DNA from 3 places in the Exiguobacterium sp. FSL W8-0210 genome. Region 3 is predicted to be linked to each of the others. Evidence: riboswitches for the same ligand, from Rfam matches in the RefSeq annotation. Region 3 holds a riboswitch; each other region holds the start of a gene.

Region 1 (4,256 bases), on a different contig from region 3:
CAGTTGGTCGTTGAGAAAAAAGAATTAAAACGTCAACAAGCGGATCTTGAATCACAATTAAAAGAGCGGAACAAACGCTTAAAAGAACTACGTAAGAAAAAAGAAAAGTTCGAAACACAATTGATGGATGCAAAAGAAGTCCAGCAAATTTTGATTGCTCAAGAAAAAGCGATTGCAGCTGAAAAAGCAGCGCGTGAACGTGAAGCGCGAATCGAAAAAGAACGTCAAGCTCAAGCTGCACGTGAAGCAAAAGCACGAGCAGAAGCTGAAGCAGCGCAAGCAGCAGCTCAAAAAGAAGCAGAAGAGCAAGCCGCTAAAGAAGCAGCAACTCAGCAAGCAGCACAAGAGAAGGCAGCGCAGTCAGCAAAACCTTCTGGTTCGACAAAACAATCGGCACCAAAACCATCTACACCAGCACCAACTGCGCCAGCTCCAGCGCCGTCAGCTCCAGCGACACCTAAACCGTCACCATCATCAGGCGGACTCTTCATTCATCCAACTGCTGGTGCTGTGACACAAGGGTATGGTTCTGCAGGCGGAGAAAATGGTTATACGTTCCATAACGGGATTGACTTCGGTGGTCCAGTTGGCACGCCAATCGTGGCAGCTGCAACTGGTACAGTCATTACAGCATCAGGTGGCGGACCTTACGGAAATCACATCATGATCGCTCACCAATTGAACGGGAAGACATATACGACAGTCTATGCACATATGAGTTCATTGAACGCTAGTGCAGGTCAACGTGTCAGCCAAGGTCAACAAATCGGTACACGTGGTAGCACAGGAAACTCAACAGGTCCACACTTACACTTCGAAATTCACGTTGGTGGATACAGCTACAGTGCAACAGGTCCAGCTAACTCAGTCAATCCAATGTCGATGTTTTAATCGTAAAGAATCGTTGCATATGCAACGGTTCTTTTTTTGTCATTTTCAAAAAACAAATCATATATTACAAAAAATCGTTTTCATTTGAAATGTAAATGAAATTTTTTTGAAACGATTACGGTGCTATAATCTATTTCAGATATGAGAGAAACTTGAATACTATAATAAAATATGAAAAAAACATAAGTGAGGAAAACGATATATGCTAAAAAAACTAATTTCTACCATTGTTTTAGGAGCATTACTTATAACAGGAACGCAACCGATCGCAGCAGCGACCATTAAAGAAAAAAAGGCTGAAAATGCCGCTGAACAACGTAAACTTGAAAAAGCGATCAAAAAACAAGAAGCTAAAATCTCAAAAGAGCAACGTCAAATCAATCAAATTGACGCAGCAATCAACGAAAAGATTTTCCAAGTCTCTGAAAAAAATAAACAAATCGAACAGTTGAACGTTCGAATCGATGAGTTAAAGGTAGACATCGTCCGTTACGAAGAAATGTTACAGAAACAGGAAGAACTACTCGGTGATCGTTTGCGTGTTTTCCAAGAGAACGATGGAAACTCGATTAAATGGGAAGAAGTCATTTTTGGATCGAAGGATTTAGGTGATTTATTCAGCCGTGTCATGGCGGGGAAAAAAATCGCTGAGCAAGACGATAAAATGATTTCGGATTACATCGCAACGCAACAAAAATTAGCAGAAGCAAAACAAGCGCTCGTTGAGAAAAAAGCGGAGCAAATGCAAGAAAAGAAAGTATTGCTTGAACAAAAGAAAGCGTTAAAGCTTCAAATGAAAGAACGTAGTGCCACGCTGAAGAAATTACGAAAAGGGAAGACGAAGTTCACGACAGAACTGTTAGACGCAAAAGAACTTCAAGCGACTCTCGAAGCGCAAGAACGTGCAATTGCGGCAGCGAAGGCAGCTGCTAAAGCAGCGGCTGAAAAAGCAGCAGCGGAGAAAGCGGCAGCCGAAAAAGCCGCTAAAGCGAATGCTCAAGCAGCAAAACAAGCAGGTAAGAGTTCGGAATCAACTGATTCTGTTGTCCCGCCGGTTGTTTCGAGTGGAGGGAAATTCGTTCGACCATCTTCTGGTGGAGTGTCACAAGGATTCGGACCAGCAAGCGGCGCGAACGGTTATACGTTCCACAACGGTGTTGATTTCAGTGGTTCGGTCGGATCTCCAATCGTCGCTGCAGCAGCTGGAACGGTCATTACAGCATCAGGTGGTGGACCTTACGGCAATCATGTCATGATTTCTCACTTCCTCGATGGACAAGTGTACACGACTGTCTACGCACATATGAGTTCATTATCGGTTCGTGCAGGACAAACGGTCTCTCAAGGTCAGCAAGTCGGGACACTTGGTAGTACAGGGAATTCAACAGGACCACACTTACATTTCGAACTACATGTCGGAGGCTATCAATACAGTGCCTCTTCTCCTCTAAATGCAGTCAATCCATTAGCATATCTGTAATCAAAACGGGCTTCGGCTCGTTTTTTTTTCTTCTCTATGCTACAGTTAAGGCGAAACGAATACTTGAGCAACTAGGGGAGCTGGAGGAATCCGGCTGAGAGGAAAACCAATCTGTTTTCGACCCTATTACCTGAACTGGATAATACCAGCGTAGGAAAGTTGAGCCGAACGGATACCGGAATGCGTGTATAACGCTTTCGTATAGCGTCGACTGCTTTTTTACAGCGGTCGACGCTTTTTTTTGTCGGTCACGACTCCCTTACATTGCTCGATGGGAAGGTGAAAAGAACATGAAACATGTACTGACGATTGCAGGATCCGACTCCGGTGGTGGAGCTGGGATTCAAGCAGATTTAAAAACCTTTTCGGCTTTAGGGGTTTATGGAATGAGCGTCCTGACAGCCGTCACGGCGCAAAATACGTTGGGTGTTCAAGCGGTGGAAGAGTTGTCCCCAGAAATCGTAGATGCCCAGTTAACGTCGATTTTTTCAGACATTCGTGTCGATGCGATCAAAATCGGGATGGTCTCGAATGCGCAGACGATTCGTGTCATTGCTACACATCTCCGCAAACAGACAGTTCCTATCATATTAGATCCCGTCATGGTCGCTAAAGGTGGTCATGCCCTATTGCGGACGGAAGCTGAACAAGCATTGATTTCAGAACTTCTGCCGCTTGCGACACTCGTCACACCGAATTTACCGGAAGCGGAGCGGTTAACAGGACGATCAGTGACCAATCTAGAGGAAATGCGACTGGCGATGCATCAATTGGCTACACAGACAGGGGCAGTATTACTAAAAGGTGGACATCTCTCAGGAGCTGCGACGGATTTGTTGTTTGATGGGGAAGTGGAACACCGCTTCACATCGGAACGGTTAGACAATCAACATACTCATGGAACTGGTTGTACCTTATCTGCGGCGATTGCGGCGCGGATGGCGCTTGGAGAAGATTTAACAGATAGTGTAAGACAGGCAAAGAGCTATGTCACGGAGGCAATTCGTCATGGATTTGCCCTCGGACAAGGTATTGGACCGACACATCATTTTCACTCACTTTGGAGGGATACACATGTTTACGACCATTCTTGAACACAAACCACTCATTCACCATCTGACGAACACGGTGACGATCAACGACTGCGCAAACGTCACACTCGCTGTTGGAGCATCACCCGTCATGGCGGAAGACATTCGTGAAGTAGAAGAGATGGTTAGACTCGCACAAGCTCTTGTCTTAAACATTGGTACGATTGATGCAGACATGCAAGCAGCTCAACGACTCGCAGCACGTGAAGCGGGACGTTTGAATGTCCCAATCGTTCTTGATCCAGTTGGAGCAGGGGCAACGACATTACGTACTGCCTTTTCTAAAGAACTCATTGATCTCGGGTGTACGGTCATTAAAGGAAATGCTTCTGAAATCAAGACGTTACTTGGGGAAGATGGGCGAACTAAGGGAGTCGATGCTGCGGGAGATGCAATGATGGATCGAGAAAGCATTCGTGCATTCGCTCGCAAACACCAATCTGTCCTCGTCGTGACAGGTCCGAACGACTACATCACGGATGGAACGCGTGAAATGGAATTACATGTAGGAACACCACGTTTGGGAGACATCACGGGTACGGGCTGCATGACGGCCTCCTTGATTGCGAGCTTCCTCGGTGCAGGATATACGGCATTTGAGGCGGCTGTCCACGGGACATTCGTCATGGGAAAAGCAGGAGAACAAGCAGCCTCCGCGCAAGGTCTTGGTGATTTTAAACGAGAGTTGTTCAATGCCATCAGCCTCATGACGGTGCAAGATCTGGTGGAGGTGACAGAACGTGTCAATTGATTACTCCATCTATGCAGTGACGGATCGTCGGTACCATCCTGGA
Region 2 (4,256 bases), on a different contig from region 3:
ACTTCGCCTTCCAAGGAACGGAATTGATCGGTGTTGCGGCTGGGGAGTCCGACACGCCCGAAAAATCGATTCCAAAAGCCATCCGCAATACAGTCTGGCGGACGTTCATCTTCTTCGTCTTATCGATTACGATCGTTGGTGCATTAATTCCGTATGAATCAGCTGGCGGAGTCAGCAGTCCGTTCATCATGGTCTTTGATGCGATCGGTATTCCGTACGCTGCTGATTTGATGAACATCGTCGTCTTGACGGCACTATTGTCCGTCGGAAACTCCGGATTATATGCGGCGACTCGGATGTTATGGGCAATGGCGCAAGAAGGGATGATTTCAAAGAAATTATCTTACGTCAATGCACGTGGTGTGCCGATGCGGGCGTTGCTCTTTACGATGATGTTCGCGATGTTATCGCTTCTGACCGCATTTTTTGCAGAAGATACCGTCTTCATTTGGCTCTTGTCCTTAGCCGGACTCGGGGCTCAAGTCGGCTGGATTTCAATCTCTGCTTCGCAGCTTGCATTTCGTCGTCAGTTCGTCCGAAACGGACACGATGTATCCGAACTGAAATTCAAGACACCACTCTATCCGGTGTTACCACTGATTTCGTTGACACTTAACGTCGTCGTCCTCGTCAGTCTTGCGTTTCAAGCGGATCAACGAATCGCTCTATACATCGGTGTTCCTTTCTTCCTTGTCATGTGGGGAAGTTATCATCTCTTCGTCAAAGGAAAACATCTATCCGCTCAAAGCGACATCCGTGTCGCCCCTTCTCAACTCGAAGAATAATTTCATCTAAAAAGAGGCCGCGGAGTCATCCACGGCCTCTTTCCTATGATTGTGCTATTCCTTAAGCGTCCGCATCATCAATAGTTCTCCATGATGGAGCTCTACCTTCGCTTCTGACGCACACCATTCATTACTGACGGTCAAGGAACCTCCGACCGGTACTGGATGTGCATCAAGTGGATATTTGACTCCGGATAAGCTTAAAGTCGATGGTACGAGTGGAATGAACGAAAGATAATGATAGCTCCCTGCTTCGACTGCATACGTTCCCTCAGCCAAGTATCGTACCTCTTCTCGTTTCGTCACGAGTCGTGCCTCTGGGTATCGCTTCAATAGATATACATTTTGGACGGTCATGTCGAGCCGCCCACCTGTCGCCCCGATAATGAAGGTATCCTCAAACTGTTTCTTCTCTGAGACTGTACGAAGTGCCAGTTCGAGATCCGTTTCATCTTTCTCGGCCGGATGAACGATTGCCCCTTCTGGTACATAACCAAGAGAATCAAAATCACCAATCGTCAGGTCGCATGTCAGCCCAAACGATTCAATCGTCTGAACACCACCGTCGACACCGACGATAAAGTCACCTGGCTGACAAAACGTCCGTAAATCCGGCGCTTCTTCTCGCGGACCGGCACAGACGAGAATCGCCCGCATCTCAGACACCTCGTGCCGAATAACGGAGTAAGCGTGGCGCAGTCGTAAATAAAAGACCCGCAACGACACCACAAAGAACGTAAGACGGTACCATGTATGTCGCGTTATAAATCAATGAATACGGTACGACTGGACCTTCGGCATACTCGGCAAAAAAGACGATTCCACTGATGACATGACAGATATAGCGGAGTCCTGCGCCTAATAACGTCGCCAGGAGAACGAACGCCATCAAGCTTTTCTTTTGTCCATTGCGCGCGGCTAGTCTGACTTGACGCGCGAACAGACCACTTAATCCGACGACACCATACGCAATCGTATAGTCAAGCATCGGTTGAACAATCGTCAAGACTTGTGGAGCGAACATCAATTGAATCGTACCCACAAGCGCTCCCGTGACGACCCCTCCGACGACACCGTGGCGAAATGCCATGACGAAGATCGGTAACATCGCTAAGCTGATTGAGCCTCCTTGTGGCATTTTGAATGGAATCAGTAAATCAAAGACGACTCCGAGACTGGCGAAGATGGCAATTTCCATCATCACTTGTAACCGTTTCATGCTATTTTCCTCCTTCATTGTACGAGAGGACGCAAAAAGGCAGTACGACGAACGCCGTACTGCCTGCGTGCGCCACATCCCTACGTCCGTTTGAACGGAACAGGTTCGAAGGGTTAAAGTCTAAAAGACTCCTCTCAGCCGCTTTTCAAGCGACACCCCTTGCGGTCATCATATTTCGTTTTCTCGTTCTTATTATACGGCAGCCCCTTGACGAATGCTAGTGATCGCTTCCGCATAATCTGGTGCATTGTAGATTGCTGATCCTGCGACGAGAACGTTCGCACCGTTATCGATGCAAAGCTTTGCCGTTTCCGGATTGACGCCACCGTCAATCTCGATTTCAAATGTCAGACCACGATCTGCTTTCATTTGCGCAAGTGCTGCGAGTTTCGGCATGACACGCTCGATGAAGGCTTGTCCGCCGAAGCCCGGATTGACCGTCATCAATAAAACCATATCGACATCCTCAAGGACGTGTTCAATCGTTGATAATGGCGTATGGGGATTCAAGACGACTCCTGCCTTTGCGCCCGCTGCTTTGATTTGTTGCAAGACACGATGGACATGATTCGTCGCTTCGACGTGGAACGTCACGATGTCCGCCCCTGCTTTGACGAAATCCTCGACGAAACGTTCTGGCTGGTCAATCATCAAATGGACATCGAGAATCATATCCGTCTTTTGACGTAAGCTGCTAAGCACAGGTAATCCAAATGAGATGTTCGGTACGAACTGACCGTCCATGACATCAAAATGGATATAGTCCGCGCCTGCTGCTTCGACTGCTTTAACATCGCGTTCGAGATTCGCAAAATCTGCTGATAAGATAGATGGTGCAATTTTAATCATCTTCAATACCTCCGGGCTCGATTCTTGATTTCGTCTATAAACATACCATAGTTCTCATAACGAGAGGACATGATTTCTTGGGCTTCGACGGCTTCCTTGACGGCACAACCGGGTTCATTCAAATGCAAGCAACCTCGGTATTTGCAATCATCTTGTACAGCCACGAATTCAGGGAAACTCCACCGTACATCCTCGATTTCCATATCATACGGAAAATCGAGGTTCGAGAAACCTGGCGTATCGGCAATCAATCCTTCGGCAAGCGGCATCAATGTGACGTGGCGCGTCGTATGACGTCCGCGTCCGAGTGATTTCGAGATCGCACTTGTTTCTAAATCAAGAGAGGGTTCCAGTGCATTGAGCAATGAACTTTTCCCGACACCGGATTGTCCGGCGAGAACGCTCGTTTTTCCAGCAAGTAACGGACGGACTTGCTCAACACCTGCCAACGTCTCACTTGATGTCTCGATGACCGTATACCCAATCTTCCGGTAAGCGGCAATGGCGTCTCGGACAGCCGGTCCTTTAACATCGTCCAGCAAATCCATCTTCGTCAACAGGATGACGGGTTGAATTTCCTTCGCTTCGATCAAAACGAGAAATCGGTCGAGCAAGTGCGCTGAAAAATCAGGTTCTGCCGCCGAGACGACGAGCAATGCCTGGTCGATATTCGCGACTGGAGGGCGTACTAAAAAGTTGTCCCGCTCCTTCACTTCGAGAATGTACCCGGTCTCACTTTCGATATGAAGCACGACTTCATCTCCGACGACTGGACTGATGCCGCGTTTTCGGAAATTTCCTCTTGCTCGTGAACGAACTTCTCCTTCTGGTGTCATGACATCATAAAAGCCGCCCTGCAGGCGTATGATCGTTCCTTCTCGATTCTCTTCGATGCGTTGTTCCGTCATCCTATGCACTCCTTTTTTATCACATTCATTGTGCGTCTTTTGCTTGATTGTACGTGATGGTTTTTGAACGATACACCGTATCGTCTTTATAGATCGTAATTTTGCCTTCTTCTCCCGGATCAATCGTTAATGGCACGTCGAATGTCTCATCTTGATCAATTGATTCCTCGATGACGGTCCGCTTCCCTTTCGCGTCTTCCGTCTCGATTCGGATGACTTGTTTCGGCGGAGCCTCTTCTTCATCTTCACTAACAGCATCATAGACGACCTTTTCAGGGAACGTCGCCGTCACTGTTTTTTCTTCCTCACCTTTAGAGATGAAGACCGTCACGGAGTCGTTCGGCTCGACTTGTGCGCCAGCTTGTGGGAATTGACGGATGACTTGATCGAGTTTGACATCGCTAGAAAATTCTTGTTCGAACGTTCCGTCTAATCCTACTTTATCGAGATAAGCTTTTGCTTCATCACTCGATAAATTCGTCAAATCCTTCAACT
Region 3 (4,256 bases):
TTTTATAGTATTGAATAGATAATTACGAAAATTTAAATCTCCACTTAACTTTATATGAGTTTATACAAAAAATTATTAAATTTAGATTTTTTGTATAAAGTTACTTTAATAATACTTATTAATTGATTTTCATCCAAGTACTTTTTAGCGCTTTGTATATACTATATTAATTTTTTTGATTTACACTCTTTGTCTGCTTTTAAATATATCGTCTAATCTTTTTTCTTAGATAATTTTTAAACTAGTAAAATTTTCTTCTATTTCTATCGAGCCGCATCATTTCAAAACTCATATGGCTACTAATTTTCATTTGAAATTACGAAGTTAAAAAATTACGATGAAACATGTTACGATACACCGAATAGCTTGGGTTCTCACAAGATTGTTAAAACTGTTAGCTAATTAATCTTAAAGAAAATTGGCTTGATTCCATCATAAGAATAGCCTCTCTATTAAAGTTAAAGTCACTAATTTTTACGTCTTTTTATATTATTTTTTCTCATAGAAAGTGCATTCATATCATAGGTCGATGCTTCCCGGTATTTCATCAAGGTCACTAAGTTCTAGCTTACTCGTTCCTTCGTCAGATGTTCAAGACTTAGGAGTTGTCTTGTTGCCATATATGGATTGGAAAACGTACTCGATATCGTGGAGACTAATCCAATATGATCCGCCACTTGAGAAATAACAGTTAAATTGATCAAAGGATCCAACCAAAAAGCAGGTAAATCAGTTGCATTATTAGCCGGAAAGGAATGATTATCCGCAAAAAATACTTCATTCAAACATCTAGCTGCCGCTATCTGAGCCAAACGCTAATAATAGCGGCTCTCTCCGATCTCTTTAATCGCGGAATCAGCCATTAACCATGTGGCTTGGGGATGACCACATTCATATAATAAAACGCCGATATTAACTGATTTCTATTCGTCATCTTCTGTTCACGAATCCCTTCTCTTACAAGCTGAGAATCTTTTAAAACGCCCGCTTCAATTCATCGTTAATCCACCATTGACCGTTACGTTTTGACCGTTAAACCCAGACGCTGCTTCTGATGCCATAAAGGCAACCATTTGTGCTACTTCTTCTGGGGTAGTCACTTTTTTCAACAGTTTCGATTGATCAATTAAATCGAATACTTCAGCGGTTGTCACAGCACTAGCATCCGTAAGTTTCAACAATCCGCCGGAGACGACATTCACGTTTATACCGTATTGACCTAGTTCTGCGACCAGGTTGCGTGTAAAACTAATTAGACCTGCTTTTTGCTGTTAAGTATTCATGATGAGGAACTACTGGGTTTTGATAGAGGTTTGTTCTAATGCTAATGATACTACCGTTATGTCGTTCCATAATTGTGGAAGAAAATTTTAAATGATGTGAAGCGCCGTTTTTAACGTTGCATCCAATTGTTTCTAGTAGTCCTCCTATTGCAAATCGATGAAAGATTTTTGAGAAACTGGATCAAATTTGAATTCTACTAATGCATCATTAATAACAACATTGATTTGACCATAATGTGCTGTTGCGGATTGCATCATGCTCTCAATATCTTCCCGCTTCATGACATCTGCATACAAGGCAAGTGCATTCTCTACTCCTAGTTCGCTCACACGCCTTTGTGCCGCATCTTTGCTTTTAAAGTAATTAATCATCATTTAAATCCATTTTCACTAACATCCTTGCAATCGTCGCCCTAGAGTCTTGACTACTTCCCGTCATTAACACTGTTCTGGTCATTCCTGTCCGCTACCCTATCAATTTTTGCAACTTAATAGTGAAGTAGTAAACAAAAAACGCAACTCTCTAAATGGAAAGTTGTGCACGTCTAAACAATCACATAGCAAAGAGCGACATTATTGTCTCTGTTTGTTCATTAGGGTTTACACTTCTCTACGCTAGTACTACCTAGTTCAGGTACAAAGGGTTTGAGTCGCTCCTCATCTCAGTTTAATAACACCCCTAGTGATTCTATTTAAATTACCTTCACTTTAGTCGTCTTATACATCTGTTAATAATGATGAGTGTGATTTGTTAATAGTATTTCTTTAAAGATCGAGCGTAAAAATAGGTTTATGATCTTATCCGGATTGCTTTGTTACGGTCATATCTTATACTAGACAATCCTAATTATCGTTTTTTCTTTGATAATGTCTTAATATATGAGCGATTCGATTTTGCAGATCAATTACGTGACCTAAAAGTCCGAATCATTGATGTCTGCAATATAGTAAGCTTATCTTGCTTAATCATCGTATGAGAGCCATTAAGTAGTATGTATGTCGTCTTCTCTCTTCGTGTTGATTACCTTACTTTTTTCGTCTTAAATTTATACGTGCTCTATTTAATGCTTTTATTGCTTTTTGAATAAAAACGTACCAAATCAATCAACAATTCATTTTCTTTTCCATAATATCATTGGAGTTCTTCACAATTGCGTAAGAGATAAGTGCTTTGATACGGTAAATGCCTTTCTCATCATCTAAGCAATTAATCAATCTTTTTCTTCTAACTCATTATGTCAAATTTCCTTATACAGTCCTATTTGTATCGACTACGACATACAACCTTTTCTGATTATTTTTAATTCGCTTAGATTGGTGTACGTCTATTCTCTTAAAAATTATCAATTATATTTGATCAGTAATTGCTTATATTTTATTCAAATTAGTACTCGAGCGTTATAAGCGATTTTTTAGAAAAGAACTATAAATTCCTAATCAATTTTCCCTTATAAATATGTACAATAAAAATACAAATATTTTTAAAGGAGCTGAACTTATGAACATCCGAAAAGTATTATTTCTCGTCGTAATTGCTATTGTCTATCTTTTACTCTTCACTATCACCTTTTGGAGTCTCATTGGCTTATTGATCTCAGCAGTTGGTCTATACTTTTACTTTAAACCAAGGTTTCGAAATCCAGTGAAGTACCCAACCTTTGCCGTTTGGCTAGGCGTATTCATTGCTTTTGCAATTTCTATCTATATGGTAGACAGAATAAATGAGCCTCAAAAAATAGAAGCCGGGTCTTCTACCAAGGAAACAAAGATGTTGGAATCATTAAAGATAGAGTCAAAGGAGTTAGAAACATCTTTAAAAGACACGCAATTTAAACTAAAAGAGCAACAACAAGAAACGAAAAAATTGAAAGAGGAGTTAGCACAAGAAAAAGAGTTACGTTTGCAAACCGTTGAAAGCTATAAGGAGGAAGCAGACAAACGTACTACCTTAGAGAATAAACTCAATAAAGAAGAGACGAAACGCATTGTTGCAGAAGAGAAAATCGACGAACTCGAAGCCTCTTTAGCAAATAGTGAAGTGATAAATGAAGATGAGAGTATATCTGATGAGGAATACGTTGATGAAGTAAATACAGAAGTAGCAACTGATTTTGAATACGACCCTTCTGGAGCAGATCGCGACTGTGGTGATTTTTCCAGCGCCCAAGCCGCTCAAGATTTTTATATAGCTGCCGGAGGTCCTGCAGTTGATCCCCATGATTTAGACCGCGATAACGATGGAAATGCATGTGATTGGAATTGACAAGTGTGTATGAATTTTCTCGCGCATGACAATTGGTAGATCTACTTAAGATTAAATAAATGATTAAATTTCTTAACTGATAGTGTGGTAAGTGAAATAACAAAAAGTATGCGCCCGCGCATACTTTTTGTTATTGTATTTTATTTTTAATGATACTAAATGCGTTTCAATTATTAATTAAGATGAAATCATTTACACTTTATAGATATACATAAAAACTTCCGTCGTGTTTAACGTAAAGGAGATTCCATTGAAACTTGAACGTTTACTAACTATTATATTTAAGCTACTTCATCGCTCTACCATTTCTGCTTCACAACTAGCTGAAGAATTAAATGTCTCTCAGAGAACAATTTATCGAGATATCGAAACCATTAGTCCAGCTGGTATTCCTATTACTTCGTACCATGGAACAAACGGTGGATTCGGTATTATAGAGAATTACAAATGGGATAAAACGTTTTTAGACGCTTCTTCTATGCTTGAGGTATTGTCTTTAGTCAAAAATTTATCGAACCAATTAAATGATCACGATCTTAAAAAGACTGTTGATCGTCTGTCCATTCTCACATCAGAAGAACAAAAGAATCATCTACATATTGATTTAACTCACTTCTCAGTCGATCCCTCTTTTTTAATCAATCTTCAAAAAAGCATTAAAGAATTAACACGCATTTGTTTCCAGTATATTAGCTCTCAAAATGAACAGA

What was found. A riboswitch is a leader RNA that binds a small molecule or an ion and turns the genes downstream of it on or off. The one in region 3 is predicted to bind thiamine pyrophosphate.
Region 1: linked by a shared signal. The riboswitch ahead of thiD (bifunctional hydroxymethylpyrimidine kinase/phosphomethylpyrimidine kinase) and the one ahead of MKY22_RS16300 (3-oxoacyl-ACP reductase) in region 3 are both predicted to bind thiamine pyrophosphate.
Region 2: linked by a shared signal. The riboswitch ahead of thiT (energy-coupled thiamine transporter ThiT) and the one ahead of MKY22_RS16300 (3-oxoacyl-ACP reductase) in region 3 are both predicted to bind thiamine pyrophosphate.

The regions. Positions count from the first base shown of each region.
Region 1 covers NZ_JBBOUK010000001.1:581,215-585,470, forward strand. Annotated here, with positions in the region: gene MKY22_RS03030 (murein hydrolase activator EnvC family protein) at 1-891, shown strand, start outside; gene MKY22_RS03035 (murein hydrolase activator EnvC family protein) at 1,094-2,371, shown strand; TPP riboswitch at 2,435-2,545, shown strand; gene thiD (bifunctional hydroxymethylpyrimidine kinase/phosphomethylpyrimidine kinase) at 2,662-3,465, shown strand; gene thiM (hydroxyethylthiazole kinase) at 3,446-4,213, shown strand; gene thiE (thiamine phosphate synthase) at 4,203-4,256, shown strand, end outside.
Region 2 covers NZ_JBBOUK010000001.1:1,958,774-1,963,029, forward strand. Annotated here, with positions in the region: gene MKY22_RS10375 (amino acid permease) at 1-785, shown strand, start outside; gene MKY22_RS10380 (thiamine diphosphokinase) at 840-1,442, opposite strand; gene thiT (energy-coupled thiamine transporter ThiT) at 1,444-2,004, opposite strand; TPP riboswitch at 2,065-2,174, opposite strand; gene rpe (ribulose-phosphate 3-epimerase) at 2,197-2,853, opposite strand; gene rsgA (ribosome small subunit-dependent GTPase A) at 2,856-3,761, opposite strand; gene pknB (Stk1 family PASTA domain-containing Ser/Thr kinase) at 3,787-4,256, opposite strand, start outside.
Region 3 covers NZ_JBBOUK010000002.1:34,912-39,167, reverse strand. Annotated here, with positions in the region: partial or broken gene MKY22_RS16300 (3-oxoacyl-ACP reductase) at 990-1,740, opposite strand; TPP riboswitch at 1,874-1,974, opposite strand; gene MKY22_RS16295 (excalibur calcium-binding domain-containing protein) at 2,782-3,546, shown strand; gene MKY22_RS16290 (helix-turn-helix transcriptional regulator) at 3,797-4,256, shown strand, end outside.